DNA from 3 places in the Microcoleus sp. LAD1_D3 genome. Region 2 is predicted to be linked to each of the others. Evidence: riboswitches for the same ligand, from Rfam matches in the RefSeq annotation. Region 2 holds a riboswitch; each other region holds the start of a gene.
The links. Region 2 has a riboswitch for cobalamin ahead of QUA74_RS07055 (hypothetical protein). Riboswitches for the same ligand answer to the same signal wherever they lie in the genome.

Region 1 (10,352 bases), on a different contig from region 2:
GAAAAAATAACTCTTGTGGGATAGACATCTTGCCCGTCCCATCAATTGATGAAAAGGATTTTTGCAGAGATCTATTGTAGTTGAAAAAATCCTATTATTGACGTAATTCAATGTTAAACCTACTAATTGAGCCACTACAATTCGAGTTCATGCGAAATGCGATCGCTGTGGGCGTTTTGCTAGGAATTCTCTGCGCCGTTGTTGGCTCCTACTTAATTGTACAGCAAATGGGAATGATGGTTGACATGATTGCCCATTCAGTATTAGCAGGATTGCCGGTGGCTTTTTCTTTAGGTTTCAATATTTCTATCGGCGCGTTTATATCGGGAATTATCAGCGCCGTAATTATGGCGTGGATTCAATCGCAATCACGCCTAAAGATTGATGCAGTTATGGCATTAATTTTATCTACATTTTTAGCAATTAGCGTGACGTTGATTAGCTTGTTGCGAACCACAAAATTAGACTTAGACGGTTTTTTATTCGGGAATATCTTGTCAGTTGCACCTGCTGACGTGCAGCAGACTTTTGTCATAACTTTGATTATTTTGGCGACCGTTAAAATGTTTTATAAAGAACTGCTATTTTATACTTTTGACCCGCAGGGAGCGCAAGCGTGCGGTTTGCCTGTAAACTGGATTTATTTGGGGATGATTTCGGCGATTACGCTGACGATTGTTGCGAGTTTGCAAACTGTGGGGGCGCTGTTAGTAATTTCGCTGTTAATCGGGCCGGGAATAACGGCGTATTTGTTGGTAAAAGAGCTACATTTTATGATGGGATTAGGAGCCATTATTGGGATTATAGCTAGCGTGATTGGTATGTATCTCAGCTATTATTTAAATGTGCCATCGGGTGCGGCAATTGTATTAGTTATTTTTGGGTTATTTTTAGGGGCTTTGCTGTTGAGTCCCACTCAAGGAATTTTGACAAGAAAGAGAGGAGAATGAGTACCGGGATTGTTGGTGAGGGTGGGCGGGTTTTGTTCTGAGATGGTTGGCGATCGCCCCAATCACTAGGCTAACGCGCCCTACAAATTATGCGTTTTTTAGAGTTAAGCTAATCAGCATTTAAATTGCATCTAAAAAAATAATTAGACTCTTGTGGGGTGGGCTTCTAGCCCGCCCCATATAGGCAATTTAAATGCAGTACAGCTTACTTAGCTTGACAATAAGCTTCGTAAACGCCGTCAAGCAGTAAGTTGATAGCAAAAGTTGCTTTCTCGGTGGCTAACAGCGCTTCCTGTTTTGCTTCTTCAGTTTGGCAAAGTTCTAACAGCGCTTCGCGGGTAGCTTCCGAGTGGAACTCGTCGGCTTTTTCGTGGACTTTAAAGAAAGACAAAGCAGCCTCGGAATCGATGCCGTAAAATTCCTTCAAACCAGCGATTTTGGTTGTAGAAACTTCGGGGATTTGCGCTTCGTAAGCGTAAAGGGCTGCTAAACCTTTGACGGGGGATTCGCTGCGGGCCAAGTCTTTGAGAAGGCGGACGGATTCGGTGGTTTTTTCTAAGTGTTCGCGATCGAGAACTGCGTTTCTGTCTAAACCCAAACCTTCGGCAAAGCGCAGCCACAGTTCGGGGTGATTAGCAGCGCCTCTCTCTTCTTCTATCAGGTTTTCGAGGAGCATTTGACGAATTTTGATGTCGTCACAGGCGGCGTGCGTAGCGCTGACGTAGGTGGGGAAGTTGTGGACTTGCAGGTAGTATTCTTGTGCGTACTCTTGCAGCATTGCGAGGTCGAGTTTACCTTCGTTCCACATTTGGTAGAACGGGTGTTTCAGCAGGTGGTTTTGGTCTAGAATATTGTTGAGTTGTTCGAGAAATTGCTGTTGGGTCATAATTTTCGATCGCCTTTGAGGATAGTTCAGCCACTAAAATGGTATTGTAATCTAGCATTTTGTCAAGACCAAGTTTTCAATTTTTATGTTTTAGTCAAACTGGTGCGATCGCCCGTTATGCGAACTTAGCGCCGCCCGAACCCTTTGCCGCGCATAGACTTTGACCAAACCAGCAATTCGCCACCACTACCGCCGGCCACGAGAAACTGGCCATCGGGATGCCATGCGAGACAGGAAACACCCCCCTCTGCACCTTCTAGAATTTGCAGCAATTGTTCTGCTTCGTACCACAAACAAACTTGACCGTCTGCGGATGCGGAAGCTAATAAAAATGTGCTAGGTTGAAAGGCGATCGCATTTACCACTTTTTCATGCACTTCCAACGCCCAACCTTCCCAACCGACACTTTCATCAGCGTCTCTTTCCCAGACAGAAATGCCTTGAGAACTCGAAGCAGCTAACAAAGGTGCACCCAAAGAATTAGTTTTACCCGACCAAGCTAACTGCCGAACTTTCCCCGGAAAACCCTGCATTACCCAGGGTTCAAAATTGCCCCATTCATTAACAATGAGAGTATTGTCCATATTGCCACAAGCTAAATATTCCCCTTGTGGCGACCAAGCAATTGCACCGGTTGCAGAGGGTACTGATAAAATTTCCGGGTCTTCGTCCCAGTCTTCGCCATGCCAAACTTTGACACCTTTATAGCCGCTAACTGCCAGATATTGAACCATCGGATGCCATGCTAAATCTAAGATAGATGATGAGTCGAAATTCAGCGTTACTTCAACAACATTATCCTCAACATTCCATACTTGAACGTAGCGACCCATACTGAAAGCTAACTGATTGCAGTTGGGACTCCAAGCTAACTTATCAACCCAGACGCGCTGGTTATCCAAATCAGCAATCAATTCCCCAGAATTAACGCGCCAAATTCGCACTTTTCCATCTTGTCCGCCAGCAGCTAGGAATTGACTGTCGCGGGAAAAAGACAAGCAATCGGCTGATTTACCCGTGGCACTTTGTAGCGTTTGCAAGGACAATTCATTAACTGCCGCTACTTTCGCCAGCTTCACTTCGCCCGCAGCGGAACAGACTGCTAAAGTTGTGCCATCCGGCGACCAAGTAACAGCAGTTACGTAGTCAGACAGCATTTCTTTAGCGTGAAATTGCAGGGTTAGTTCGCGGCTGCCGCTCTTTTTTTTTCCCGTTTCTTTTAAACTAGACACCGACGGAAACCCTCTTTCAATTGATTTTCGTTTAAGTCGCGACCGATGAATACAAGCTCGTTTTTTGGAGTTTCTGTAGCTTTCCAAGGTCGATCCGGTCTGCCATCGAACAGCATATGCACTCCTTGAAAAACAAATCTGTTGTTTTCTCCGGCCATATTCAAAATGCCTTTGCTCCGAAAGATATTCGTGCCTTGAGTTCGCAACAATTCGCCGATCCAATCGCTAAATTTGTTGCCATCAATAGCACCGGATTCGACTATTGCTACGGAAGTTACTGTTTCGTCGTGTTCGTGAGTGTGTTCGCCCAAAAAGTCTGGTTCTATTTCTAATGCCCGGTTTAAATCAAATGCTTTGACGCCTAACAAAGCATCCATTTGTAATTCAGCATTGTGAGTACGGTGAATTTTTGCCATTGCATTCATGGCGCGAATTCGCTTTTCTAATTCTGCCAATTCTTCCTCACTCACTAAATCAGTTTTGTTGAGCAAAACTACATCAGCGAATGCAATTTGTTCTTGAGCTTCGTCTGCGTCCCAGTGCTGCCAGATGTGCTTGGCATCAACTACCGTGACAACTGCATCTAGCAGTAATGTGTCCCGCATATCTTCGTCTACAAAAAATGTCTGAATTACGGGTGCAGGGTCGGCTAAACCTGTGGTTTCGATGACTATGTGGTCAAATTTGTCTCGCCGCTTCATTAAGTTGCCGATAATCCGAATTAAATCGCCTCGGACTGTACAGCAAATGCAGCCGTTGTTCATCTCGAAAATTTCTTCATCGGCATCAATTATCAGTTGGTTGTCGATGCCTACTTCGCCGAATTCGTTGACGATGACTGCAACTTTTTTGCCGTGTTCCTCTGTTAAAATACGGTTCAGCAGCGTAGTTTTGCCTGCACCTAGATAGCCCGTGAGAACGGTAACAGGAACTGATTCGATCGCCCCAGCACTCACCATACTTGACCTCGATTAGTGTACAATGATAACCATTATCGTTATTCTACACCAGACTTGCTGCCAGTGGTCACAATATTAAATAATGTTAATAAATTGTTCGTGAGAGCTTGTAGGGGCGAGTTTTACCAATAAAATTTGCTGCAATTCACAATATCGATAAACCCGTCCCTGTCCGATGACACTTAATTGTTAATCATAGCTGCAATTCGATCGCGCTCTAACTCTCGACCGATCAGCACTAATTTGGTTTGGCGGAGTTCCGAAGGTTGCCAAGGGCGATCGTAAAAATATTCTATCCGCGAACCCACACCTTGCAACACCATCCTCATCGGTTTCTTGGGAACCGCCACAAACCCTTTAATCCGATAGATTTCCTCCTGCAGCATCAAGGATTGCAGTTTTTTCACCAATGCTTCAGGTTCAAATTCGCGATCGGCAATAAAGTAAGTTGAGTTAATATCATCATCATGTTCATGTTCCTCCTCAGTGTCGTGGTGACTCGGACGAGACTCCAAATCATCCTCAACGGCCGCATTAAATCCCATTAGCACATCGGGGTTAATTTCGCCCCCTTTGCAGGGCACAATTTTCACACTCGGACGCAACTCTTGCTGCAACCAGCTTTGGACTTTCTGGTGAGTTTCCGCATCTACGCGATCGACCTTCGTTAAAAGTACCATATCGGCACAGGCTAACTGATCTTCAAACAATTCCTCGATCGGAGTTTCGTGATCTAAACTATCATCAGCCTGTCGCTGTGCCATCAAAGCATCCATATCACCGACAAAAGTACCGCTAGCAATAGCTTCGCAATCGACAACAGCAACAACACCATCCACTGTAGCACCAGTGCGAATTTCCGGCCAGCGAAAAGCTTGAATCAAAGGTTTAGGAAGTGCGAGGCCCGAAGTCTCAATTAAAATACAATCAATTTGTTCTCTGCGCTTCAACAATTCCTGCATAGTCGGCAAGAATTCCTCTTGAACAGTGCAGCAAAGACAACCATTTGTTAATTCAACAATATTGCTGCTGACATTTTCTTCTTCGTCGCAAACTTGGCAATCGCGCAGCAGTTCTCCGTCAATTCCAATTTCGCCAAATTCGTTCACCAGAACAGCAATGCGGCGACCTTCATTATTTTGCAATAAGTGGCGAATTAAGGTAGTTTTGCCACTACCGAGAAAACCAGTGATGACAGTAACAGGAATTTTGTGCATTGATAATTTTGTGCTTATTGGGTGATGGGATATCTCGTTCCCAGGCTCTGCCTGGGAATGCTAATCTAGAGGCTCTGCCTCGCTGGAATAAAGGAGCGCTTTTAATACGAGGCAGAGCCTCTGGGTATGCGTCACCTGGCAGAGCCTGGGAACTAGAAGGAAAGGAAAAAAATAAAATCCTTACTACAAACCTATCTAATTTGGTAGTGGTGGAATCTTTGCTAAAACGCCTTTTTTCAGAGCTTGAGGACGCTCAGACCAAGGCAACAAACCGTCCGATTTAGCATAGTATTGACCCGCGCATTCGAGTACAGCCTCGATACTTTCCGACTCATTTGCAGGTAAATCGCCAAACAGATAAGTGTACTTTCCAACAGCAGCAAAAGACACCGCACAAGAGTGACTGCAAGCACTCATGCACTCAACCTCTTGAATCTCAAACTTATCAGAAAACTCCCAATCTTTAGCGAGTTGCGACAAATTTTCCATGAATTGTTGACCGCCGCTTTTACCTTCGCGCTTGCCGTTTTTCCAAACACTAGCGCAAGCAGTGCAAACAAATAGACTGTGCTTTGTGCGTACAGCCGCATTAATTCCATCCATCATCCGTACCTCGCAGATGCGTTCAAAAGTGAGTTAGATATCGGCGGGCATTCTGACTTGAGAAACCACAAGGGTTTCATTACAGTTGCGGGACAGCGCCGGACTTGCACCGAACTTTCCCCGTTTCCTCTAACGGCTGCTCCCCGCTAGAACCGATCGCGAAATCACATCATACCGCACTTGCCGCCAATCGATTTTAGATTTTAGATTTTAGATTGGAGAAAGCCACCCCAGGGATAAATCTGGGGGCTTGTCTAGTAGTTTGTAGGGTGCGCCACAAGCACCCTACAGATTACAAATTATGCAGTTTCGTGCTGTTTGTGCCAAGCGGGATGCCACAGCAATTCCGCAGTCGATCGCTTCTCGACCATTTCAGGAGTAATCATACAGTTAGCCACATCCTTGCGAGAAGGCAACTCGTACATGACATCGAGCATTAACTCTTCTAAAATGCTGCGGAGAGCTCTGGCGCCAGTTTTGCGACGATAGGCTTCCTGGGCTATCGCCCGTAGCGCTTCCGGCTGGAATTCCAACTCCACGCTGTCCATCTTCAACAGCTTTTGATACTGCTTCACCAGCGCATTTCGGGGCTCGGTCAATATCTGCATCAAAGCTGCTTCATCCAGCGGCGAAATCACCGTCACCACCGGTATCCGCCCCACAAACTCAGGAATCAAACCAAACTTGACTAAATCGTCGGGCTGTACCTGCTGCAAAATATCAGCGGCCCGCTTATCCTTCGCCGGCAAAGTTGAGTTGCTGTCGCTTTCTGTTGGCTGAATAAAGCCCAAGGATTTTTTACCCAAACGCTGTTCAACTATTTTTTCCAAACCGACAAAAGCACCGCCACAAATAAATAGAATTTTGCTAGTGTCAACTTGAATAAAATCTTGGTAAGGATGTTTGCGACCGCCTTGCGGGGGAACATTAACCACTGTTCCTTCCAACATTTTTAGCAGCGCTTGCTGCACTCCTTCTCCCGATACATCCCTGGTGATCGAAGTGTTTTCGCTTTTGCGAGCAATCTTGTCAATTTCATCAATATAAATAATGCCCCGCTGCGCCGATTCAACATCAAAATCGGACATTTGCAACAGCCGCAGCAAGATATTTTCTACATCGTCGCCGACATATCCAGCTTCTGTCAGTGTCGTCGCATCGGCTACCGCAAACGGAACTTCGAGCATTTGCGCCAAACTTTGCGCTAACAAAGTTTTGCCACAACCTGTCGGCCCAACTAGCAGGATGTTGGATTTTTGCAATTCTACATCGCTGTCAGGGGAAGACTTGTCGTTATCTTTAGCTTGGTCAACGCTCAAGCGCTTGTAGTGGTTGTAAACTGCTACAGAAAGAACTTTTTTTGCTGAATGCTGGCCGATGACGTGGTTGTCTAAATGCTGCTTAATGTCTGTCGGTTTGGGAATTTGAGCTAAAACGATTTTCGATTTGTTCGATCGACCCGGACGCCGCGTTCCTTGTCCCTGAGACTCTCGCACCTCTGATTGGGGAATCTGTTGACCAATTGTTTTACTGGAGTCAAAGAACTCCTCCTCTAAAATTTCATTGCACAGTTCCACGCATTCATCGCAAATGTAGACGCCGGGCCCAGCTATTAACTTGCGGACGTACTCCTGGGACTTGCCGCAAAAGGAGCATCTGAGATGGGAGTCATATTTTGACATATTTGCCTCTTAATTTACGGTTGCGGTTGCTTGTTTTGACTGGGGAAGTTGCCGCGGGAGCGACCTTAGCTTTGCCCTAGAAGGGTTTCCCGATCGGACACCCAAGCCTGTCAAGCTTCGCGCTCTCTGCTTCTAAGTTAACACTTTTGAGGCTTTAGTCATTAGTCATGAGTCATTCGAGCAAATTTGAATTTTTCATTTTCACTTAAAAATAAAGTGGCACGGGCTTACCATTTTTTGTATCCCAAAAATTTTCCCGACATAATTATTTTCACTCGATCGCCTTTTGGGTCTGCTTCTTTCTCGACATCCAAAGTAAAGTCGATCGCGCTCATAATCCCGTCACCAAATTTTTCGTTAATCACTGCTTTGAGTGGCATCCCGTAAACCTGCATAATTTCATAGAAACGATAAATCAGGGGGTCAACCGGAACCGAGGATTCCAAAGAGCCTTTTAAGGGAGGTTCACAGAGAACCGCAGCCGTCTCGCTATCTAGTCCCAAAGCCGAGATAATTTTCTCGGCTTCATCTGCTGATGCGGTAGCTTGACGGTAAATAACCGCCGCAATCCAAACTTCGTCGCGCCCCAAAACTTTTTCCAAATCTGCAAAACTAATTCCCTTAGCTTTTTTAGCCGCCAAAAGCTTTTCTGTAATTCCTGAAATTGCCATTAAATATTCTCCCCTTCACTCCAGTGTCAGATGTGAAATATCTCTCATGTTTTGGGGATTTTGTCAATACCAAGTGGAGAAAAAAATCGAATTGATAGCTCGGATTATCAGCAAAAGCTGCTCTCGTCAACCCACAACTCATACAATTTGAGATTTGAGATTTGAGATGTTAGGTTGGCAATGACTGATGACTATCAGGGTTTGGAGCTAGTCAACAGTTGCATTCTTTTTTCCAACTGGTATCACTATTGATACAACTGATAAATCCTAAAATAACTCATAACTGCCCTGTGGCAATGGTACAGTTGGCAGTATATGTAATAAAAGTTACACAGGCCAAGGCATTCGGCATTGGGCAAACGGCGGAATTTTGAGCGTGCTAGCCTGAAGCTCAATCCTCGATCACGCAGCCACAGCCCCTTTACCACTCAAAACCGACAACTGACAAAAGTATGGAGATTCAGACCAAAGATTACACGATCCAGTACGATCGCGCTACGCAAACAGTCACCTGTAGCGGCTCGTTCCGACTCAGCCAGGCGGAAGAATACGAACCGATCGTCGATCTGCTCAACGAAGTGGCTGACTCCTGCCCAAACACCGTTACTCTAGACTTGCGAAAGCTAGAATTTTTAAATAGTTCTGGAATTAATATTGTCTCAAAATTTGTGATCAAAGTGCGCCAGCAAAAAAATATTCAAATCGCCATCAAAGGTTCTAAACAGATCCCCTGGCAGATAAAATCCCTGAAGAACTTGCAGCGGCTGATGCCTTCCTTGCACTTAGAATTGGAATAGTAGCGAAAAAGGTAAAGATGAATCCCCGGCTAAGTGGGGGAACCAGGATGAGGGTGGCTGAAGTTAATCGGAATAAGTCATAGTTAAACTAGCACAAAACCCTAAAAAACTTCAGAACCGACTAAAAATTACCAATTTTCAATTGCTATGCAGGAAGAACCATCGACAGAACAGCTACTTTTCGACGTTCAACGGCTGAGTGCGGAACTTGAAAACTTGAAGCGCGAAAAGGTTGACCTAGAACTTTTGCTGGAGACTACCACCGAACATTCAGATACGATGGAAGCTCACTTGCTGAGCAAAGCTGAGTTGGCCCTGCGTTCCAGCGAAGAGCAGTTTCGGGCGATTGCCTCGGCAACTCCTGTGCCGATATTAGTTTCTCGCCTCGGTGACGGCTTAATTCTGTATGCGAACGCTCAATTGGCTTCTCTCCTGAACATACCGCTAGAAAAATTGATCGGCTGCTGCACTCCAGACTTTTACTTCAACCCTGCCGATCGCCCAAAGGTACTTGAGGCACTTGCTAAAGACGGATACCTCCAAAACTACGAAATTCACTGCAAAAAATCAGACGGCACCGCTTTCTGGGCGATGATCTCGGTTCAGTCGCTGGTGTTTAACGGGCAGCAGACGGCATTGTGCGCCTTGTACGACCTCACCCAGCGCAAGGAAGCAGAACAAACCCTCCAAGAAAGCGAAAAGCGGCTCCGCCGCCAGAGTTTGGCTTTGTTGCAGCTAGGTAGGCAGAGGACTCTCAACAGCGGTGCGCTGAATGTGGGAATTCGCGAAATTACCGAGGCTGCAGCCCGGACTTTGGATGTGGAAAAAGTCAGCGTCTGGCTTTACAACCATGGAAGATTTGGAACTCGCTACCCCAGCGATCAGCAGCTAAATTTTACGGAGAGAGTGATCGCCCACAACCAAACAGAGCCACTCGATACAGACGGCACCCCCCGAGAGCAAAACGAGGGGGTTAATCATTCTAAGTTTAAAGTCCCCAACCTCAAATTAGTTTGTCTCGACTTGTACGATCGCACCCAGGAGAATCATTTGAGCCGGGAGTCCATATCGGCAAGCGATTTAAATTTATCAATTTTAGATGTGGAAGGCGACACACCGGGCGAAAATTTGCGATCGGACAATGGTTTAGAACCTACGACAAAGACTCAAAACTCTCTACAGACAAATTTGTCTCACTCATCTTCGCTAGCCGAACATTCCGCTGTGCTGCCAAATGCCAGCAAGCCCAATTCATCCATATTAAATGTAGCAATTAGGCTGGGCGGTCAGATCGTGGGCATCCTCTCTCTGGAACATATCGGCGCGCCCCGCCAGTGGGCTCTGGAGGAGCGCAC
Region 2 (10,352 bases):
CATGACTTGGGGCGACGGATTGGCTGCTGTCATCGGCCAGAAATACGGCAAACATATTTATCGAGTTGGGGGAATTCAGAAGAGTTGGGAAGGTTCTGCAACGATGTATTTGGTGAGTTTTGCTGTTAGCAGTTTGATTTTGCTGACGGTTCAAGGCAATATTTGGCAAACTTGGGCTGTGTCTGCTGTTGTAGCTTTGGCTGCTGCTACTTTGGAGTCGGTTTCCAAGCTGGGAATTGACAATCTGACTGTGCCCATCGGCAGTGGGGCGATCGCCTTTTTCCTAAATCAATTTTTGATAATTGGTAATGTGTAATCTGAACTTCCCCCCACGGGCCGCGTTGCTGGATAGAGGTATGAATTCAAAATTTCGCAATTGCTATAAACCAAGTCGGGTGAGTTTTGTAACTTCAAGCGTAAAAGGTAATTCATACCGTGAATCAGCAACGCCAATTATCAATTGTCTAAGTCTCGTTAAAGCAGCCGACGTGCTTGTAAAATTTGTTGTTGCCATTGCTCGAAAGCGGGGATATTTGAGCGATCGTCTGTTGGAAACATCGCCCTTATTTGCTCCATAAGCTCGATCGCCAGTGGTACGCCAAGCTGCAATTGTTCCAAGACATCCCGCTGAGCAAAAACGGTTTCCGGTGTTCCTTCTAAAATCAGTTGTCCTCGATCCATTACAAACACCCAATCAGCCCAGCGGTAGATGAAATCGAGGTCATGACTTGCTAAAAGGATGGTGGTTCCGGCGCTGTGAATTTGTTGAAGTAAACCGATCAGTTGTCGGGTGTGACGCGGATCGAGATAGGCGGTAGGTTCATCTAACAGCAGTAGTTTGGGCTCCAGAACCATGATATCGGCGATGGAAACCCGCTTTTTCTGGCCCAAACTGAGATTGTGAATTGGTTCGCGGGCGAGTTCGCTTAGATCGAATTGCTCGATCGCCTGCTGCACCTGTTGAGCAATTTCGGATTCTCTTAAGCCTAAATTGTACAATCCATAGGAAATATCTTCTTCTACCGTCGAAGCTACTAATTGATGTTCTGGATTTTGAAAGACGAGTCCGATTTGTTGGCGCAGTTGCATCAAAGATTTGCGATCGTAGCGAAAAGGTTTACCTTGCCAGCTAATGATTCCCTGTTGCGGTTGATATAAGCCATTTGCTAACAGAAAAAATGTTGTTTTCCCACAGCCATTTTGACCGATCAGCCCGCACCGTTTCCCAGCGGGAACTTTGAGATTTAAACCCTGAATTGCCACTCGCGAACCGCAGGGATAGGAGTAGGAAGTGCCAGCGAATTCAAGAATCCATTCAGACATATTCGTTATTTTTTATTTTGTATAGCTTTGTTCCCAGGCTCTGCCTGGGAATAAATACCCGGAGGCTATGCCTCCAATTACCGATTACCGATGAATGATTACCAATTACCGATTACCGATTTCCATTCTATAGCAATCCTTGCAGGAGTCGTAAACTTTTTACCCCACCCCAACCCTCCCCTTATCAAGGGGAGGGAGTAAGAAATTCACAAATGATTTAGAATTGCTATATTTGTGTCAGCCTCGATCAGATTTTGACAACTGCCAAAGTTGCATTTCATAACAGAGATGTTGCTCAAAAAGTTGACTTGCCTCCAATCCTTCAACCACGAGCTTTTTGAACCAGCGACGAAATATCCAGCGCAGGAATTTGTGGACGGGGGGAACAGTGATTGCAATCAAATCTGCAACATAGATCATTGTATTTAGTCCATATCGGCGGAAAGTATCCACATACAAATCGATTGTTGGCAAAATATGGGCGGAAATATCCTCAGTTTTTACTAAAGTGAATCCAGCCTGGTTTAATGCTGCATGAAGTTCCGTAACAACATGACAATTAGAGAACATTCCCTCTTTATAATTAGCATCAGATCGCAGCATATCAGCCAGCAAAACGTAACCGCCCTGATTGAGGATTTTGGCGGCACCGTTAGCAATATCAACAGCCGACATATACTGGCTACTTTCGCTAAAGAGAATAAGATCGTAGCAATGGGTTGCTTTGAAGTCTTCAAACCTCGTGAGGTGGAAGATTGCCCGATCGCCCGTACACTTAAGAAAGCGCTGTTGTTGGAACGGATCGGGTGCGAGCCCTTCGACTGCAAAACCTCGATCGAGCAAATAAGCCGCATTTCCGCCAATCCCGCAGCCCACATCGAGTATCGTATGAGTGCCTTTGGGGATCGCATCCAACAGTTTTACAGTATAAGCTTGCTGAGCGAGGCGCAATCGTGCGATCGTTAGTTCGTCAGCGGGCACAGGTAGGGTTTCCCAATAGCCGTAGTGAAGGTAGGGCGAATCTGTCAGGCCCAAATAGTAATTAAGCGCTGCATTTTGGTAGCGAGTTACCTTGGAAATTTCGATGGATTTTGGCTGCGGCATTCGGAAAATTTAGTAAGTTTTAGGATTTAGGGCAGAGTTGAAATTCTTCCCAGCGCTTGCATACCTGTTCATAGCACTCAACAGGAGAAATTGCCAACCTTTGCAACAAATTGATATCAATGTGACCGTTGGCGATCGACAAAAATATAATGGCTGCCTTGGGTTCGTAGCTATCAATGATTTGCAGCAGATTTGAAACAGTATTTTCCTCTATTTCTAGTTGCTGCAAATAAACGGTTGCCTCCAAGTCGGAAATAAATTGCAGATCGTACTTGATAGTATCTACGCTCCAATTCACAGAACCGTTAATGGGAGTATTGATTTTGCAAGCAACCAAGCCTCGTCCTTGATGCAAAAAACCATTCCAAGCAGTATGTCCGATCGGCAAAATATTCTGGTGAATAAACAAGTTTTGCCAGTAGCCAAAACTACCCTGCCAAACACTATCTTCAATTCGCATTTCTTTTCCATTAAAATATTATACGCTTCAGAACACAGATCCAATTACATCAGCGTTCATCTGTGTTCATCTGCTTATATCTGCGGTTAAAAAACCCCAATCCAATAATAAAAAAAATAATAAACTCACCATCATCCATACCTCGCAGATGAAAAACAACAGGTAAACAAATCGGCGGGCATCCTGACTCAGAGATGCAATGATCTCATTACAGTTGCGGGACAGCGCCGGATTCGCACCGAACTTTCCCCCTTACGTCTGATGGCTGTTCTCCATCAGAGCCGATCGATATACGGGGATATTACCACTATTTGGAACATTTGACAAAAAACCGTCCGCCTATTCACCAAAGTCAATATTTTCATACAAATCGGCCAGCGAAATTTCCACAGCAACAGAGGTTAAACTCAGCCGATCGCCCATACAGCTATATTCCGAAAAAATCCACTTATTCGCATCAGTTTTAGAATATTGCTCGACCTGTAGCCGATATTGGTCGATTAATAAATACTCCTGAAAACTAGGAATACTGCGATAGGCAGCAAACTTTTCATCGCGGTCATAAGCTTTAGTACCTTTAGACAGCACCTCAGCAATTAGCAGCGGATTGGTAATTGTATCCGTCCGTCCAGATTGCAGCTCGATCGGGCGCGCTACCACCATCACATCCGGGTAAGTATAATTATTAAGCTGCGGAACCCAAAGCCGCTGATCCGATGCAAAAATACTGTAAGGTTTACCCTTAAGACTCACCCTCAAAATAGCATTTAAGATGCTCGTAATTTCATTGTGATCCGGTGTGCCGCCAGCCATCAGAACAATCTCCCCATTGATAAATTCATGCCGATCCTGAGAATTGATTTCCAATTCTAGATATTCCTCAGCGGTGTAGGTTTTGGTTTCAACTTGCGCGATCATACACAACGCTCTCCTTTAATCTACTCATTTCATTTTATCTTAAAAATTTGGCTGATTCAACAGAAAAGTAGATTTTAATCATGCTAAGAAACAGGCAAGATGCCTGTTCCACAAAGAGGGAATTTTCTGGTGGGGCGTGAGTTTGGCATCAAGAAGAGGCAAGATGCCTGTTCCACAAAGATTGAATTTTCTTGTGGGGAGTAGGGGTTGGGCCGAAGAGCCCGCCCGCGCGATCGCACTTAACAAACTTACCGCAGCGGGACAAAGTTATAGCCAGTGCTTCCTCCTTGTTTAACTTGCACTAAAATCGGCTTACCAGCCCGATCGCCCGTGGGCAAAAACCTTACTTCTTCACTTGCTCCCGGTGTCGCAAAACTCGCATTTCTGAGTGCTTGTTGCAACCCTTCCCGCGTATTGCTTTGCCGCAAGCCTGCGATGACAGCTTGAGTCGCATCAAAACTTGTTGCGGTTCGCCAATTTACTACTCCTCCCCAACGGCGGCTGGCATTTTCTGGAAAAGTGCTACCGGGATTAGTTTCAGGATGCCAGGGAACAGGCAAAACAAGCCCGTCAACGTCCTTTTGCCCATCTTTTAAACTTTGAAAGGTGTACATTGTTGTGCTGCCGTAGAGTGGCAATTTGCCTTGATTGATGCGTGCCAGAGAAATAGCACGGTCAATGCGATCGATGTGGGGTGCTAGCATCAATGCTTCTGCTCCTTTGCTGACAGCAGCGGCGATCGCAATGTTGGGATTAAAAGAGGGTATTGAAAAGTCGCAAACAGTGGGAACTAATTTGCCTCCAGCAGCAGTAAGAGATGCCACAAATTCATCTTTAAATGATATATTATCCGGTGCTTGGGAGTCGTAACAAATAGCAATATTAGTTTTGCCTGCTGTTTTGACTGCATATTCTGCGAGGGGAGCAGCCATGACGCTAATATTGGGGACTGTCCGAAAGATGTAACTGCCAAATCCTGATAGATTATTGGCAAAGCTCGTCGGTGTCACCATTACCAGTTTTTCTTGCTGATAGATCGGAGCAGCTTCGAGAGATGCGTTGCTAGCATTGTGTCCAATTACTCCTAGTATACTCGGATCTTTTGTCAATGTCCTTGCAACTTCTCTGACAACCTCTTGACTGTTGTCATCGTTGACAATTTCTACTTGCAGTTGTGCGCCATTGATGCCACCGCTAGTATTTATTTCATCCTGAGCTTGGGCAACACCTCGAAGGATTTCTTGGGCAACATTGGGGTTGCTACCAATGGGGACGCTGACAGCAATTTTCAAGGAAGAACCATTGCGGGAACGGGCATTATTCAAATAGATAATGGTTTCCGGGTCGTTGCGATTTTGTAGCAGCGATTTCTGAAAATATTGGGCGGCAGCTTGGTAATTTCCCTCAGCAAAAGCTTTAACTCCTGCTTGTTTGTCAGGTGTTGCGTAGGAGGTCAGCAATATCTGATTTCCTAAACTGATACGATTGGCGATCGCTCCCGATGCGCTCGTTCCCGATGGACTCGCACCCGATGGACTCGCACCCGATGTAAATGTAGAAGTAGAAGTAGATATATCTGAACTTTTGGATGCGAATAAACCGGGAAGGAACTTGTACGCGCCAAATGCAATTAAGCCGAGAGCAACAATAAAAAAGATGGGCGGCGGACTTTTTATGTTGTTATCTTGGGACATGATTTTTTATCCTTATAAAATTTCTACAAATTCTACACAAAGGCTGTTAACTACAATCAGTATTCAAGAAAATTCTGTTAAAGTCAACTCATTAAATTCACTAATTAAGTTCATAAAAGTCATAATTGTATTTTTAGGCGGTCAGGATGCCCACCCCACAATAGTTTCATCGCGTGTTAGCTGTAAAATTTAGAGGCGGGACAATCTGAACCTCAATTTCTGAAACAGTCAGTAGTTAGTATGTCGGGTTGAAAATGAGTTTTACGCGACAATCCAAACAGTTCAATGAATTTCCAATATATTCGGATAGTGGGAAAACAAAGGGATGCGGGTACCAACAGTTTTGATCCGCACTTTTTTACCAGATTGTTTTGCTTGAATGAGCTTGCTTTGAACGTCGGAACTGTTGAATTTGAACCACCAAAACGTGTCTGAATTCTTAAACACGCCGGAGTTGGTGTGAATTAACCGGAGTTCGCTGGACTCGCCGGATCGCCGACTTTCCAAATCAATCAATTGAACCTCTTGTTCTTGCACGTTGGTGTAGTTTAACACTGCCACAGGAAGGTTGCAGACAACAACCCACATTAACAATGAGTTGTGAAAAAACAAATTAGACAGAAAATTGGCTCTAGTGTTACTGCGTTGAAAAGAATTGTTTCGGTTCATAAAATGCCCTCATAAATTCAAAATGGGATTTGATTGCATGACAAGCTTTAATTTGTGATGTCAGTCGATGATATTCTCCCGACCGTCCCCTTCAAAATTTGGCAATTATTGTTCTAACTTCAACAAATTTTTAATTCGCGCCTGTGTGGAAGGGTGAGTAGAAAATAGACTTCTATACCAATCTCTACCCGAAAAATTGACAATTAACAGCGGTGCAAAAGCGGGATTGGTTTGAATGGGTATTTGTCGTGCGCTGGTTTCTAAGCGTTGCAAAGCATTAGCTAAAGCGCGCGGGTTTCCAGTTAATTTTGCTGCACTTGTATCGGCAGAAAATTCCCGCGTGCGCGAAATTGCTAACTGAATTGCTGTAGCAGCAATAGGAGCCAAGATGACAGTTAAAATCAACCCGAAAGGATTGCGATCGCTGCGATCGCCTCCTCCCACTCCAAACCACATAGCATTGCTAGCCATCTGCGCTAACAGCGAAATCGCACCTGCAACCGTAGCTGCTACTGCTTGCGTCAGGGTGTCGCGGTTCTGGATGTGGCTGAGTTCGTGCGCGATCACCCCTTCGAGTTCGTCGTCTGACAGCAGATTCAGAATGCCATCAGTAAAAGCGATCGCTGCGTGTTCCGGGTCGCGACCAGTCGCAAAAGCATTGGCAGCCGGAGTCGCGATCGCGTACACTGCTGGCACGGGCAAACCCGCGCGTTGGCAGAGTCTTTCCACCATGCTGTAAATTTTCGGCGATCGGCTAGCAGTTACAGGTCGAGCACCGTAAGTTGCTAGCGCAATTTTATCTGAGTAATACCAAACACTGAAATTCATCGCAGCGGTCAAGACAATACCTATAATCGCACCACCTGTACCGCCGATTACTCCATAGCTAATGGTAGTTAACAGAGCGCTCAGCAGACCTAACAAAGCAACTGTTTTAATTTGATTCCACATCTCCGAAACTCCTAAATTTTCTACTTTTTTAACTCCGAAAATACCGGATTTGTCGCAGAAATAGCTTGTTTAATGTCTGTTTCATGATTTGATATTTACTCACGTTTAAGTGAATAGTGTTAACCTAATCAAACAAGCGGTAAAAGTCAATTCATATAATTCATTAATTTATTTCATAAAACTCATGAACTTCGAGTTCATAAAAGTCATATTTTGAAAATTGTTTGCAATATCGAGAAAAGCAAATATAGGACTTACGCAGTCAAAGGACAAAGAGTCCTTATTGACTAAGAGCTTTCAGAGAGGACAATCGTCCTCTCTAAAAAATCCACAAATCTACTTAAATATCGTCAGAAAATTCACCAAATTTCCAGTCAATATCAGTTTCTGCAACAGCCACAGACTGAGCAACTGGTGAATGATTAGGAGACTAATGATTAGGAGACTCCGGCGACTTCACCGAATTCACTTTTGCTACTGGTGATTTAGCCAGAGGTTCCGCAACAGCAACATCCGATTTTTTGACATTAATTACAGGTGATGCTGCTCCATTTTCTCCATTTTTGCTAGTTTGATTCCACATCATCATGCCCATCAAACCGTCAAGCAAACCCCCACTACCGCCGTTACCATTCACTGCGACATCGGGAACAACGCGAACGCTGCCATCTGAGATCGCCTGCATCAGTTGCAGCAGCGTGTAACTCTGGGTGCCGAGAGCGTTGACACCAACTTGATAAGCATCCGCTTTTGCTTGTCCCATCAGCCGAATCCCTTCTGCTTCACCGCTTGCGTGTTCGATCGCAGCAGTTGCACTCAGTTGGGCAATTTTCACCCCTTGTTCTGCCGCCACCACCTGATTTTGAATGTCCGCGATCGCAGTTGCGCGCACCAATTCTTGACGCTGCGACTGTGAGATGCGCTGCACATCGTAAGTTTTCTCCTGTTCCTGAGCAATTTTGCGATCGGTCAATGTTTGCATCAACTCAGGTGGTGGCGAAATCAAACCAATCAGCGTGTCCACAGCTTGCACGTCGTAGGCCCGCAGGGCTTGACGCACGTGTTCTGCCGCCTCTGCTTGGCGCTGGCTGCGGGCGATCAGGAAATCGAGTATTGTATATTCTTGAGAGGAATTGCGAAAATAATTGCCCACAATTGGACGCAGCACTTGGTCAATGAGATTCTGCATCGAACCTTGCCGCGAAATCACTCTCGGTGCATCCAAAGTACCGACATGAATGATCTGAAAAACTTCTAACTCAAACGTAAATCCGTCAAAAGAAAGCAATTTCAGAGCGCTTAACTTAGAGTCGTAGCCGTGTTCTCCACTGAACCGTGATGTGAAGTTTAAAACTACATCCGTAGTGGGGACAAGTTCGACTTTCATCACTTTTGTATTGATCGGATGTTTGCCGGGATAAAGCGGTTCGACCCACACACCTTTATCGCCTTTATTGACGAGATTGCCGTGGGTAAAAGCTACACCGCTTACATCTTGGTGCGATCGCCCCACATAGGAAATTACGACGCCTACATAGCCGATCGGCACTTCGGTCATTTTTACTTGTTCAACTTGCACAAACCAGGGATTTAGGTTCCAAGAACCCGATAGAATCACCTGTTCTTGCAGCCCTCTGCGCCCGCCACCCTTGATGAAAGATTGCGCTTTTTGGAAATTGTCGTGACCGGGAATTATGGGGCCAGCAATTTCACCTTCATCAATCGGAGTTCCGTCTAGCACGTTCGCAATTCCCACGCGATCTGGAGCAAGTTTGTATACTTTCAAGTCCGACGGCTGCATACCGTTTTTAGTGGCATTCGCAGAAGTAATGACCTCAAATAAAGCCGTATTGATCCGATAAGTACCTGTTGTGATAATGGCTAGCTGCCGCCCTTTTTCTCCACTGCTGGTGAGAAACTTCCGGGCATTTTGAAAATTGTCGCAATCGACGACTTTACCTAAAATCCGATCGGCAGGAATGCTGGCTCCGTCATTAGCAACAATTAAACCGATTTCATCTTGAGGAACGACAACAACAGGCTCTTTGCGAATGCTATATTGCCAGGGAAAATAACCAAAATGCCAGCCGGGAGGAAGGGTATCTGCTTGCAAACCTGCTTCGCCATCGAGAGCAATCAATCTACTGGATGGCAAATTTTTGCGAGAAAATTTCTTGGTAACAATTCCCACTTCTCGTTCGCCGATCGCGATCAGTCCCAAAATCCAGCCAATCTTAGGTAGGAAAATGAAAATTAGTACAATTCCTCCTACGGGATAGATCCACATCGGGATGCTAATTCCTGCTTCTTGGGCTGGTTGAACTTCTTGGGATTGGGGTGGCGGCGGATTGGTTTGAGCAGAAGTTGGTGGCGCGATCGCAGCAGCAGGAGTGAGCGCGGTTGCTAAAGATACTGTCAATGGTAAAAGCTTGCGAAGCCAACGTGATTTAGTCATAGTTTTTTACCTGTTTTTAAGCTAAAATGTACTGAAAAGTTGTTAGCTACAATTATTCAACAGGTTTCTTTTAAGGTCAATTCATTAAATTCATTACTTTAGTTCATAAAAGTCATACCTTTAGTCCGGCAGGGGCTGAAACCCGTACCCCCAAATAGTAACGGAGAAAGCGGCAGTGCCGTTTCTCTACCCCAAAATAATCCCCCTATCATGCTTCAAATCCGCCGGCGTCCGCCCAGCACATCCGTCTCCGTACTCTACTTAGGCTGACGGCATAACAGCAGCAGATTCAGCAACATTTCCTTGATCTTTGCCACTCAAACCAGTTCCAAATTCAGTATATTGCCGCACATTAGGATGGCGAAAACCGAGTACAATATCTTCTTTAGAAATGCCTGCTGCCAGTAAATCACTTGCTACTCCTTCTTCGGTGTCCTCATATTGAATCCAGATTTTATCGCCGATTAAATTGATGTGGATTGGTGTGGCGTGAAGGTATTTGGCCTCATTCCAACCAATATCCAACACTAAGTAGCTTCCTCGTTGATCATCAAAGAGAACTTGGGAAGTATATCCGTCAGGTATGGCAGCGCGGTAGCTGGCGTGTTCTTGCAGTATGGTTTTGATAATTTCTTGGTATCTTAATCGGGTATCCATTAAACTCTCGCCTCACTTTTATCATCAAAAATAATCACTTTTACAATCTGATTTTTTAATAACACTTGTACTAATTATATGGTAAATACGCTATTAAAAATCGGTCGAGAAATTGCCAAAT
Region 3 (10,352 bases), on a different contig from region 2:
TTCATCACCAAAACAGATGACATCGTAAGAACGCAGATCCATGACCATTATTTAATAACCTCTCCTGATTTTCATTTTTTCGAGCTGGAACTCAATGTTTGCCGTCCAATTGTCTGTTTTTCCCAAATCTAGCTCGATCTTTCCTGATTTTTGCGATAAATATTCACATATTTCTGGACGCAGCAACCGGGTTTTTTCCAGAAAATCCTCCCTTGAGGACGATCGATCTCGGTTGAAAAACCCGGTTTCTGAGCGTCTAGAGTCGGTCAGTCTGGTACTCTTGATTGCCATCAGCCCAGATTATCAGGATCTATCCCCAACTCCCGCAATCGCTGAGCTAGTCGATCGGAACGTTGGGCCAATCGATCGGCGCGCTGTGATTCCTGTTGGGCGAGTTGCGCTGATTCTTTCACCTTTTCTTCAGGAGTCAGATAACGTTTTCCATCGGCATCATACCAATACAACCACTCCCTTGTCACCCCAGAATAATTTCCCTTTTCACAACCAATCCCCAAACCAATCTCTGGCATCCAAACTGGATGTCCGGGCTGTAATTCGTACTTCCCATTGACTAACTTATGTACTTCTAAACGGGGTTTACGGCGGCGGCGGGAAGAATAAATGACGTAATAAAGTACGCCTAAAGCTTGATATTCCTCCAACTTTGCGGTGTATTCTTTTCGATAATTTGGGGAAACTACTTCCAGCACAAAAGTTGGCAGAACATTTTCATCCCACAGCACGTAACTGGGACGCAATTCTTCATCATAAAACCTTTCTACACCTAAACTCAAGAAAGCATCGGGCACAATGGCAGGTTTGTCGGGGTGATAATAGATACCCATATCTATGCCAAAAAACCAGTCCATGCGTTCTGCCCAAAGTATGAGCAATATTGCTTTTAGCAATCCTGGTATTAATTCTTGCAGTTCGTTATCCACAGGCGTTTCATCAGAGTCGGGTAGTTCATCGGCTGAGGGCCAGTGCCTCGGAAATTTGTAATCTAACATGGCTGCTTTCCTCAAAACTCACTAACATTATACCTTTGATTTGTTTGACAATAGTATTTATTGAACGAACCGCGAAGACGCGAAGGAAGATAAGAGAAGATGAGAGGTAATTTTGACTTAGTTAATCTGAAGTAATTTTTGTAAAAGATTTGCTGAGACTTACGCGATCGACTAAACTATGTCTAACCAGTCGGTTCTAATGGGGAGCAGCCGTTAGAGGAAACGGGGAAAGTTCGGTGCAAGTCCGGCGCTGTCCCGCAACTGTAATGAGAGTTTTGTCGCTTTCTGAGTCAGGATGCCCGCCGATGTGTTAGTTTACATAGTCTCATCTGCGAGGTTCAGTGTGAAGGCCAAAAATCGGAAATTGGTCAGCTTGGGATTGATGGCTGGCTTGAGTTGTTATATTGTCCTGGGATCGGCAACGCCCGCCGCAGCTATGCACATTTCGGAAGGTTTTTTGCCGGTGCAATGGGCTGCATTTTGGTGGATGGTGGCGTTGCCTTTTTTTGCAGTAGGTTTGCGCTCAATTACTCGCATTACAAAAGAACACCCGGAACTTAAACTATTGCTAGCTTTAGCCGGTGCGTTTACTTTTGTGCTTTCTGCTTTAAAAATTCCCTCGGTAACGGGGAGTTGTTCTCACCCAACGGGTACCGGTTTGGGTGCGATTTTATTCGGCCCTTCGGTGATGGCGGTACTGGGGGCTTTAGTTTTGTTGTTTCAAACGTTACTGTTAGCGCATGGCGGCTTGACAACGCTGGGAGCGAATATGTTTTCGATGGCGATTGTTGGCCCTTTCGCTGCGTATTTTATCTATCAATTGCTGTTGCGAACTGGTAGCCAGCGGGCAGCAATTTTTTGTGCGGCGGCTTTGGCAGATTTGCTGACTTATGTGACGACTTCGATTCAATTAGCGTTAGCTTTTCCGGCAGCAAGTGGCGGTTTTATGGCTTCGTTTCTCAAGTTTGCTGGCATCTTTGCTATCACTCAATTACCCCTAGCCATCAGTGAGGGATTGCTGACTCTATTGGTCTGGAATTGGCTGCATTCTTACGGGAAGCAGGAGTTAGAAACTTTGAAATTATTGAGGCAGGAGTCATAAGCCGTGAATCAAAAACCTACAAAAAATCACCAATCTACTTCGCGGGAAAATTGGCTGTTGGCTGGCGCTGTGATTGTTCTGGCAGCGTTTCCTCTCGTTTTTGTGCGGGGTGAATACGGCGGTTCAGATGACGAAGCTAAGAAAGCAATTACGGAAATTCAACCGGGTTATAAACCTTGGTTTAATCATTTGTTTGAACCCGCTAGCAGCGAAATTTCAAGTCTATTGTTTGCGTCTCAAGCGGCGATGGGGGCTGGCGTAGTTGGGTACGTCATTGGGTTGTATAAAGGCCGATCGCAATCTCGGCAGCAATCGGATCGTAAATCGTCGGAATGAACCATCAGATTGATAGTCTGGCTTATACAAATCGCTTGCGGGGGTTGCCGCCATCTCACAAGTTATCCTTTGCGATCGCCCTTTTAATTCTGTCTCTAGTTTCTGGGGCGATCGTCCAATTGTCGATCGCCCTTTGGTTAGCAGTCTGGATCGTCGTCTATGCGGGTATTCCGGGGAAACTGTATTTGCGGTTGCTGTCGCTACCGTTGATGTTTTTGCTGACAAGTTTGCCTGCTTTGGCGATGGGTGCGGTTGAGTTAAGTCACATCCAGGAAATTCAGTGGGATATTTGGCAAGGTTGGGGGATTAGCATCGGCACTTTTTATCTGTATGTGAGCCGCACTGGAATATATCAAGTGAGCTTGCTATTGGCCCGCGCCTTCGCATCCACAAGCTGTATGTATTTCATCCTCTTGACGGTTCCATTTACAGAAATCTTGCAGATTCTCAGACAATTACGCTGTCCAGAGTTAGTCACAGAACTGCTATTACTAATGTATCGGTTTATTTTTAACTTATTGGCGATCGCCGATGAACTTTGGATTGCTCAAAACTCGCGTTGTGGCTATCGCACTTGGAAGCGAGGAATGCACAGTTTAGGCATTTTAATCGGGCAATTGCTTCAGCGAACTTTGGAAAACTACCGTCAAGTATCGCTGAGTTTAGCGTCGCGCGGCTTTAATGGAGAACTGCGCGTTTGGAATTCTTACCCTTACAAACCTTCGCGAAGATATACATTGGAAGCTGTGTTTGGCTGTACGGTTTTAACTTTGTTAAGCGCGGTATTTCAACGCTAAATTTATTGTTAGTCCTGGACAATGGGAACCGAGAAACAGTTTTTTTTACCGAATGTGCTAGCTGTACCACGTCTTTTCATAAAAAAAACCCCGGTTTCTTTGGTCGGAGTGGGTAAGTCCTGCATTATATTCACGATTAGCGACGGTGGCGGTGGTTAATATCAACGAGACTTACGCATCACAAGCAAAGAAACCGGGTTTTTACTGAATCTGCGGGTTGTAACCAAGTATTCTCGCCCAAAACCCGGTTTCTGACTACCTGCGCGTCCAGGGCTATTGTTGATAATTCTCGTATTCTCGTTAGTTTAGCGGGCCGGATTTGAATCAGGGCGATCGCACATTTCCAAGTTCCCGATAATTCACTTGACGACAATATAATTTTTTATTACTCACAGTTGGGGCGGGGATAGTTAGTTTTGACATACTCTTTTAGTACGGGTGCAAGGGTAAAAAATGTGCGATCGCCTTCCGGGATTTTTTCAACAAATGAACGCCGTCCCAAGGATTGCATCACTTTCAAAAATTGCGATCGAGACAATTGCAGATTCTCTGGCACTTTTGAGATGGAAACTGGCGCGGTTTCACTCGCTAGCCATGACATTACCTGTTTTTCTGACTCGGATAAGCGATTAAATGGCTTATCCAGTAATAATTCTAAATCACCTAAAAATAGTTTATCCTCAGACAAAAATTCAGATATGCTGCCGTTAAATAAATCTTGAATCATTGTCGCAACTATTTTTAACCACAAGGGATTGCCTCTGTATTGTTCAATTAGTTCTGACCATTCTTGATGTTCAGCTAAACCTTTTTCTCTGATAATTTCCCCCGCTGCCGCACCTAAACCATTGAGTTGTAATGAGCGAATTGGCTGATTTTCGCCTTCTAATGCGGCGATTTCTCTGGGTTTTTCCGAACCTATCAGGATTAAGCAACTGTTGTGAGATAATTCTCCTACCTGTCTGAAGAGTGTGCCGTAATCTTCATATCCAGGTTTGTAATTACCAGCGAGTTGTCCGCTGCTATTTACCATTTGTACGTCATCGAGTATCAGCAGACAGCGGTATTTTTGCAAGTAGTTCAGTAGGGGCAATCCCCCCGTGGTTGCCCCATTCTCTGGGACAACCACGCCGTCGGCATTTGGGGCGGGTACGGGGGCACCGCCCCTACAGAAGAATTGAATTATATTTGTTTGAAGTATGGACAGGGATGGAGATGTGGCGAGACTTCGCCAGATGACGAAATCAAATTCATCTTTGATTTGTTGGACAAGTTGTGCGGCGAGTGCGGTTTTGCCAATGCCGACTATGCCTAGTATGGCGATGAGGCGGGTGTTTTCGTGGAGAATCCACTGTTTGAGGGTGGTGAGTTCGGATGTGCGATCATATAAAATGCTAGACTTAGGCATTTCAGCTAAGAATTGACGCACTTTGGGTTCAGTGTTGCCTTTGTTTAGAACTTCTTCCTCAATTGGTGAGTTGGGTACTTTTGGGGAATGTGAATTATTTTCACAGACGTTGACGTTACCAATGTGTACAAAATCTTTATAGAAGTTCCCGAAACTTGAGAATTTTATTCGCTCGAATGTGACTCTAAAATTTGATTTATTGACTTCTTCGCCTAATACTTCTGATAGTAGCTGCCATAGTTCAGAAGCAATATCTTTAATGTGACCTTCACTACAGTGAGATTCATCTGCTATTTTTGAGTATTTCTGGCCTTGCAAAGTTCCCCGCAGTATCACCTCTTGCAGATTGTCTAAGTGTTTTCCCGTATTGATAAAAACTAGGTCGTCGGCAAGTTTTAAGACTTCTTGAACGTCCATAGGTCGGGTTAATGCTGGGGTTTTGCCTATTATATCCTACTCGATCCGACTTTTTCCGACCCGATCGAGTTTGTCCAGCTTTTTCTGGCGTGGGTAAATGGCAAATGATATAAAAGTGCTTACTTTATCCGACTTTTTCCGACTGGACAAGACTGAGATTTTAGAGTCACAATCATATTTAAGAGGCACTATTATAGCTTTCCCATAGGAAAAAAATGACTACACAAGCATTATCCCTCCCCCAAGCAAACTTAGAAATGGTTCTCTGGCAAGTAGATGCCGATTCAATGAGTAGTAGCGATTTGTATGTCTGGTTAAATGATCTCGGCTTGCCCCACGAAGTCACCATCAGATTGCACGAGTTGGCTACCTACACGAAAAAATCTGGTAACAAAGTTTTGGCTGTAGGGAAAATTATTCTGCTCAAAATTATCGAGTTTGTCAAAGCACATCCTAATTTAGCTACGGGCATTGCTCTAGGAGTTGCTGTGGGACTATTGGTACGTTCAGTACCAGTTATCGGCCCAGTGTTAGCGCCATTGGCAGCAGTGCTAGGTATAACTGTTGGTGCGATCGCTGGACATAGACTAGATCAAGGCTACCGTCAAGTAGATGGGATAGTTGGAGTAGCACAAGACATTATTGAACTCGCCAAATTGTTTTTTCAACTACTGATTGATGTTTTCAATGCAGTTTTTATCAACGTTATCACTGCTTAAATAAGAAAATTTGAAACAATCAGGAGGCTTAATATGTCAGAAAATAAAACAACTCAGGAGCAAATCCTTAAAGCGATCGAGCAATTGGAAAAAAATCCAGATGATAAACTCGGAATTTTAGCTGATATTGGGATTGGTGTGGTAGGTGCTGGTGCTGCTGCGGGTGCTGTTGCGGCTTTCGGCGGTACATCCATATTATTTGGGCTAATAGCGGTTGCACCCCCAGTAGGATTGGTTGTTGGCGCTGCTGCATTAGGTGCAGCAGCTCTCGTTGGAGCAAAGAGGATCATCTTTGATGGCAATTTCAACGAAGGGAAAAAAGCAGAAATGCTCCAACAGTTAAAAGAACAGCTAAGAGAGGTTGAAGCAAAAGAAAGAGCATCTAAGGTTAGAGACAGTGACAAGACAAAATTTATCGTTTCCTTGAAAGAACCAGTTAGGCTTAATCTAATTACCCCTCAAAGGGATCAGGATTTAATGAGGGCTGTCGAAAGTGGTCAAATACCTATCACAGAGGCAATTAAGATGGTTCAGGCTATAGTTGAAGCAGCTAAACCCCAGTAGTCTTTTAAATCCATGAGCTGAAAATGCTAGACACAGGCTATGTTGCTCAGGTATTTCTGAGAATTGACTTAGCTGCTGAAAGAGCGATCGCCCTTCTATTATTGAGGTGTGATCGCTATTTTTTTGAGTATCACTAATTCTTTTTCTCCAACACCATAGGTAATTTTTACCGCTTTGACAACCATTAATAAGACAAGCTATAGTGAGTCGCCGCAAATCGGAGTGGGATATTTGGTATAACGAAAGAATCCCGATCGCCCTCCAATCATTTATCACAAATATGAGCATTAACGATAAACTTAAGAACCTACTGATGCAATTACGATCGCACTTCGAGCAACTCTACGGCGATCGCCTCACGCAAATGGTGCTCTATGGTTCCCAAGCGCGAGGGGACGCAGATCCCGACTCAGATATAGATGTTTTAGTAGTTCTGAAAGCGCCTGTTCAAGCGGGCGAAGAAATTGATAGAACTCTTCAGATTGTAGCAGATTTGTCGCTCCAAAATGATGAAGTGATTAGCTGCCAGTTTATGAATGAAGAAAAATTCACTAATTATCAAAGCCCTTTGCTCAGAAATATCCGTAAAGAGGGAATTTTAATATGACATCGGCTCAATTAAACTTACTAGCAAAAGCCCGTCAAAGCCTTTCAGCGGCTAAGTTAATATTAGATGGCGAATACCCGGATTATGCAGCCTCTCGCGCCTACTACACTATGTTTTATATCGCCGAAGCATTTTTAGAAGGTGAAGGACTATCTTTTTCTAAACATTCCGCAGTAATTAGTGCCTTTGGCCGAGAATTTGCTCGTACAGGAAGAGTTCCTGTTAAGTTTCACCAATACCTCATCAGAGCTCAGGAATTGCGAAATGCTGGAGATTACGGCGAACTTGATGCCGTTACGAGCGATCAAGCCGCAGAATCGATAGCCCAAGCTGAAGAATTTCTAGAATTAGCTGAAAATGCAATCGGCACTCTACCACCGCCCTAAAACAGTATACCGAAATCCCCGACTTGTTGAATAAGTCGGGGATATAAAACAAGAAAACAGGCCCTACTAATTAATGACTACCCGCTCCAGCCGCCCGTTTGAAAGCCTCATCCAACACTTCCGAAAGCGTCGGGTGAGTGTGCACTCGGAATGCTAAATTGTTAACAGAATCGCGCTGGGCGATCGCATTTGCCGCCTCCTGAATCAAATCCGCAGCGTGCAAACCGAAAATGTGAACTCCCAACAACTCCCCAGTATCTTTCCGGTAAATCACCTTAGCCATACCGTCGGTTTCACCCTCCGCAATAGCCTTAGAATTTCCCTTAAAATAACTCTTGACAGAACCGACCTCAAACCCTTCAGTTTTTCCTAACTCCTTCGCCGCAGGTTCAGTCATCCCCACATAGCTAATTTCCGGATGAGTAAACGCCGCCGCCGGGATACTCAAATAGTCAACTTCGCGGGCACGACCACAAATATTTTCTACTGCGGCAATTCCCTGAGCAGACGCAGAATGCGCTAACATCATCTTGCCATTAACATCGCCGATCGCCCACAAATTTTGCACCGGTTCTCCCGCCGCCAAAACCTGCATTTTATCATTCACTGGGATATAACCGCGCATCGTTTCCACGCCAACAGTTTCTAATCCCAAATTCTTGCTCACAGGAACTCGGCCAGTTGCTACCAAACAAGCGTCAACTTCCAAAACTTCCACAACTTCCTTAGTTTTGAAATCAGCTAATTCAATAATTACTGGCGAACCGGGAATAATCTTCTTAGCCAACAACCCAACTTTTGTTTCAATATCGCGGGGTGCAATTAACACTCGTTCTGCTAACTTAGCAATATCCGGGTCAAAAGTCGGCATCAATTGATCTAGAGCTTCAATCATCGTAATTTCACAGCCCAGTGCGGTGTAAATATCGGAAAACTCCAAACCGATGTAACCGCTACCAATAATTGCAATCCATTTCGGTAGCGATTCCAACCTGACAGCATCGTCGCTGGTAAATACTGTTTTGCCGTCAATTTCTATCCCAGGGGGGACGAAAGGAATGGAACCGGGGGCGAGAATAATATCCTTGGCAGTAATCGTTTTCTCGCCTTTATCGGTTTCGATCGTAATTTTTTGAGAATCGGCGATTTTGCCCCAACCTTCGATCGTATCGACATTCAAACGTTTGAGGCTGTTGGTTAAGTCGCCGCGAAGTTTGCTAACAATAGTGTTAGCGTGATTTGCGATCGCCCCGCGATCGAAATCCACACTGCCCAATTGAATTCCCAAATTCTTCAGGTGGTGGGCATTCCGCAAATCTCGCACTCGCCCCGAAGCCGCCAACAGCGCCTTCGAGGGAATGCAGCCGCGGTTGACGCAAGTCCCCCCCATGTCCCCCGCTTCGATAATTGCCACTTTCAGCCCGCAGCTAACCGCGTGTATGGCCGCGCCGTGTCCGCCCACGCCAGCGCCGATAATTGCTAAATCGTAATCAAATCCCTGAGTCACCTTAAAATCTCCTAATGCCTTTGAAATCTTAGGACTCAAGCAAAAAACACCGTCTCTCCGTCCTTTCGAGGTGGCGCGTTGCCATCGCAACCCTTGAACAGCGGTAATAGTTGCATAAGTCCTGTCTCCTTATTCTCGACTAGACTAGGGTTAATTAGACAACGAAAGAGCCGTAACTGAGATTTTTTCAGGGTCGATGATTTTGAGCTGGGTCTACACAAAGTCTCAAATCACTCAGTAGGCGGGTGTACAGTTAAATACAGTTTGAAGGCTGACAAAGCCCGCAGCAGGTTTGAGATTGGGGCAGCAACTTGGGCCGCAGGCATTCCCACCGCCCGGTTAAATTTTGTCCCCCTGCTTGTTTTAGTCGGTTTTCATGTCTAATATCTGCACGCGCCGGGGCGGACAGAGTTTGTTGGCAACTTTTGGACTCTATGGAGTGGCTTATGACGGATGACGATGACCAGAAAGATTTACGCCGGGCCTCGGCTCAATCATTTTTTGAGTCCCTGGATGAATTGTTCGATTCTATAGAATCGAACAGCAGTCAAGCTGCACAACCTAAATCTCCACCGCCTCCGGCGAAGTCTTCGAGTCAGTCTTCGAGTCCGCCGAAGAAGACTAGACCTGCGAAAATTAATTTGTCGGATTTTGAAGATGCGATCGCCGATTTGGAACAGTTTATCCAGAGCAAACACCAGAAACGCCCGGAATCCAATCAATAGTGCGATGGCACATTTTCCAGTAATGACTGTTTACTGTTGACGGTTGACGGTTGACTGTTGACTGTTGACGGTTGACTGTTGACAAGCGAAAAATTTTAGACCGAAGTTCCAGCTCCCAGATTCATCTGTGGAGTCAATTTTTAAATCTAAAATCTAAAATCTAAAATCTAAAATCGACTGAATGTTAACGGTGTTTTCGGCTGAAGCTGCTTAGGTTGCACCCTACAATATATCCACAATTTGTTGAAGATTGCTTTACAAGAATCAAGCCACATAAATTATCTCAATTTACTATTAATAGCCTTGTTTTTAGGCTTTGACGGCTGCGGTAATTGCCTCGATCGCACTTCGATCGCCCGATCGCCGATCGCACTCAAAGGCAACTCCAATTCATCAAGATCATTGCGGAACTTGACCGGAATATCAGCACCGTTAATAATCGCTCCCAACAGCCGTGGCCCGGATTTATGCGACTCCTCATCCTCAGATTCCAGCAACTGATCTGCCGCCTCAGACAACATACTAGACAAAGTGTAACCAGGCCGCGCCACCAAAATCATACCGTCCGTGTACGGTTCCAGCGTCAGCGCGTCGTTGCACTCGCTCAAAGCCGGAGAATCCACAACCACAAAATCAAAGCGGTTGCGAACATCCTCAAACAATCTCCGCATTTCGCTTGATTCTAGTACGGCGGAGGCCTGTCGCAAAAAGCCGGGACTCGGCACAACGTATAGATTCTCTACCTCTGGAACCAAAAGAACGCACTCGCTAATA

Region 1: it holds a riboswitch for cobalamin, as region 2 does, so the genes downstream of both, QUA74_RS22265 (DUF1636 domain-containing protein) here and QUA74_RS07055 (hypothetical protein) in region 2, are expected to answer to the same signal.
Region 3: it holds a riboswitch for cobalamin, as region 2 does, so the genes downstream of both, QUA74_RS14725 (energy-coupling factor ABC transporter permease) here and QUA74_RS07055 (hypothetical protein) in region 2, are expected to answer to the same signal.

What each region holds. Positions count from the first base shown of each region.
Region 1 covers NZ_JAUBSB010000048.1:37,320-47,671, forward strand. The annotation lists gene QUA74_RS22240 (metal ABC transporter permease) at 111-950, shown strand; gene QUA74_RS22245 (CADD family putative folate metabolism protein) at 1,156-1,836, opposite strand; gene QUA74_RS22250 (WD40 repeat domain-containing protein) at 1,962-3,068, opposite strand; gene QUA74_RS22255 (GTP-binding protein) at 3,056-4,027, opposite strand; gene cobW (cobalamin biosynthesis protein CobW) at 4,210-5,244, opposite strand; gene QUA74_RS22265 (DUF1636 domain-containing protein) at 5,440-5,850, opposite strand; cobalamin riboswitch at 5,873-6,019, opposite strand; gene clpX (ATP-dependent protease ATP-binding subunit ClpX) at 6,147-7,529, opposite strand; gene cynS (cyanase) at 7,757-8,200, opposite strand; gene QUA74_RS22280 (slr1659 superfamily regulator) at 8,653-8,997, shown strand; gene QUA74_RS22285 (ATP-binding protein) at 9,145-10,352, shown strand, end outside.
Region 2 covers NZ_JAUBSB010000008.1:88,914-99,265, forward strand. The annotation lists gene QUA74_RS07040 (diacylglycerol/polyprenol kinase family protein) at 1-316, shown strand, start outside; gene QUA74_RS07045 (ABC transporter ATP-binding protein) at 475-1,323, opposite strand; gene QUA74_RS07050 (methyltransferase domain-containing protein) at 1,561-2,427, opposite strand; gene QUA74_RS07055 (hypothetical protein) at 2,447-2,887, opposite strand; cobalamin riboswitch at 3,044-3,188, opposite strand; gene QUA74_RS07060 (Uma2 family endonuclease) at 3,227-3,805, opposite strand; gene QUA74_RS07065 (ABC transporter substrate-binding protein) at 4,054-5,499, opposite strand; gene QUA74_RS07070 (DUF1523 family protein) at 5,782-6,168, opposite strand; gene QUA74_RS07075 (M48 family metalloprotease) at 6,274-7,119, opposite strand; gene QUA74_RS07080 (SPFH domain-containing protein) at 7,550-9,574, opposite strand; gene QUA74_RS07085 (XisI protein) at 9,836-10,231, opposite strand.
Region 3 covers NZ_JAUBSB010000022.1:1,905-12,256, forward strand. The annotation lists gene QUA74_RS14715 (FAD-dependent oxidoreductase) at 1-48, opposite strand, end outside; gene QUA74_RS14720 (Uma2 family endonuclease) at 291-1,010, opposite strand; cobalamin riboswitch at 1,185-1,331, shown strand; gene QUA74_RS14725 (energy-coupling factor ABC transporter permease) at 1,393-2,112, shown strand; gene QUA74_RS14730 (energy-coupling factor ABC transporter substrate-binding protein) at 2,116-2,448, shown strand; gene cbiQ (cobalt ECF transporter T component CbiQ) at 2,445-3,245, shown strand; gene QUA74_RS14740 (NB-ARC domain-containing protein) at 3,631-5,070, opposite strand; gene QUA74_RS14745 (hypothetical protein) at 5,286-5,789, shown strand; gene QUA74_RS14750 (hypothetical protein) at 5,823-6,353, shown strand; gene QUA74_RS14755 (nucleotidyltransferase domain-containing protein) at 6,634-6,960, shown strand; gene QUA74_RS14760 (HEPN domain-containing protein) at 6,957-7,346, shown strand; gene lpdA (dihydrolipoyl dehydrogenase) at 7,417-8,853, opposite strand; gene QUA74_RS14770 (hypothetical protein) at 9,300-9,578, shown strand; gene QUA74_RS14775 (lipopolysaccharide biosynthesis) at 9,857-10,352, opposite strand, start outside.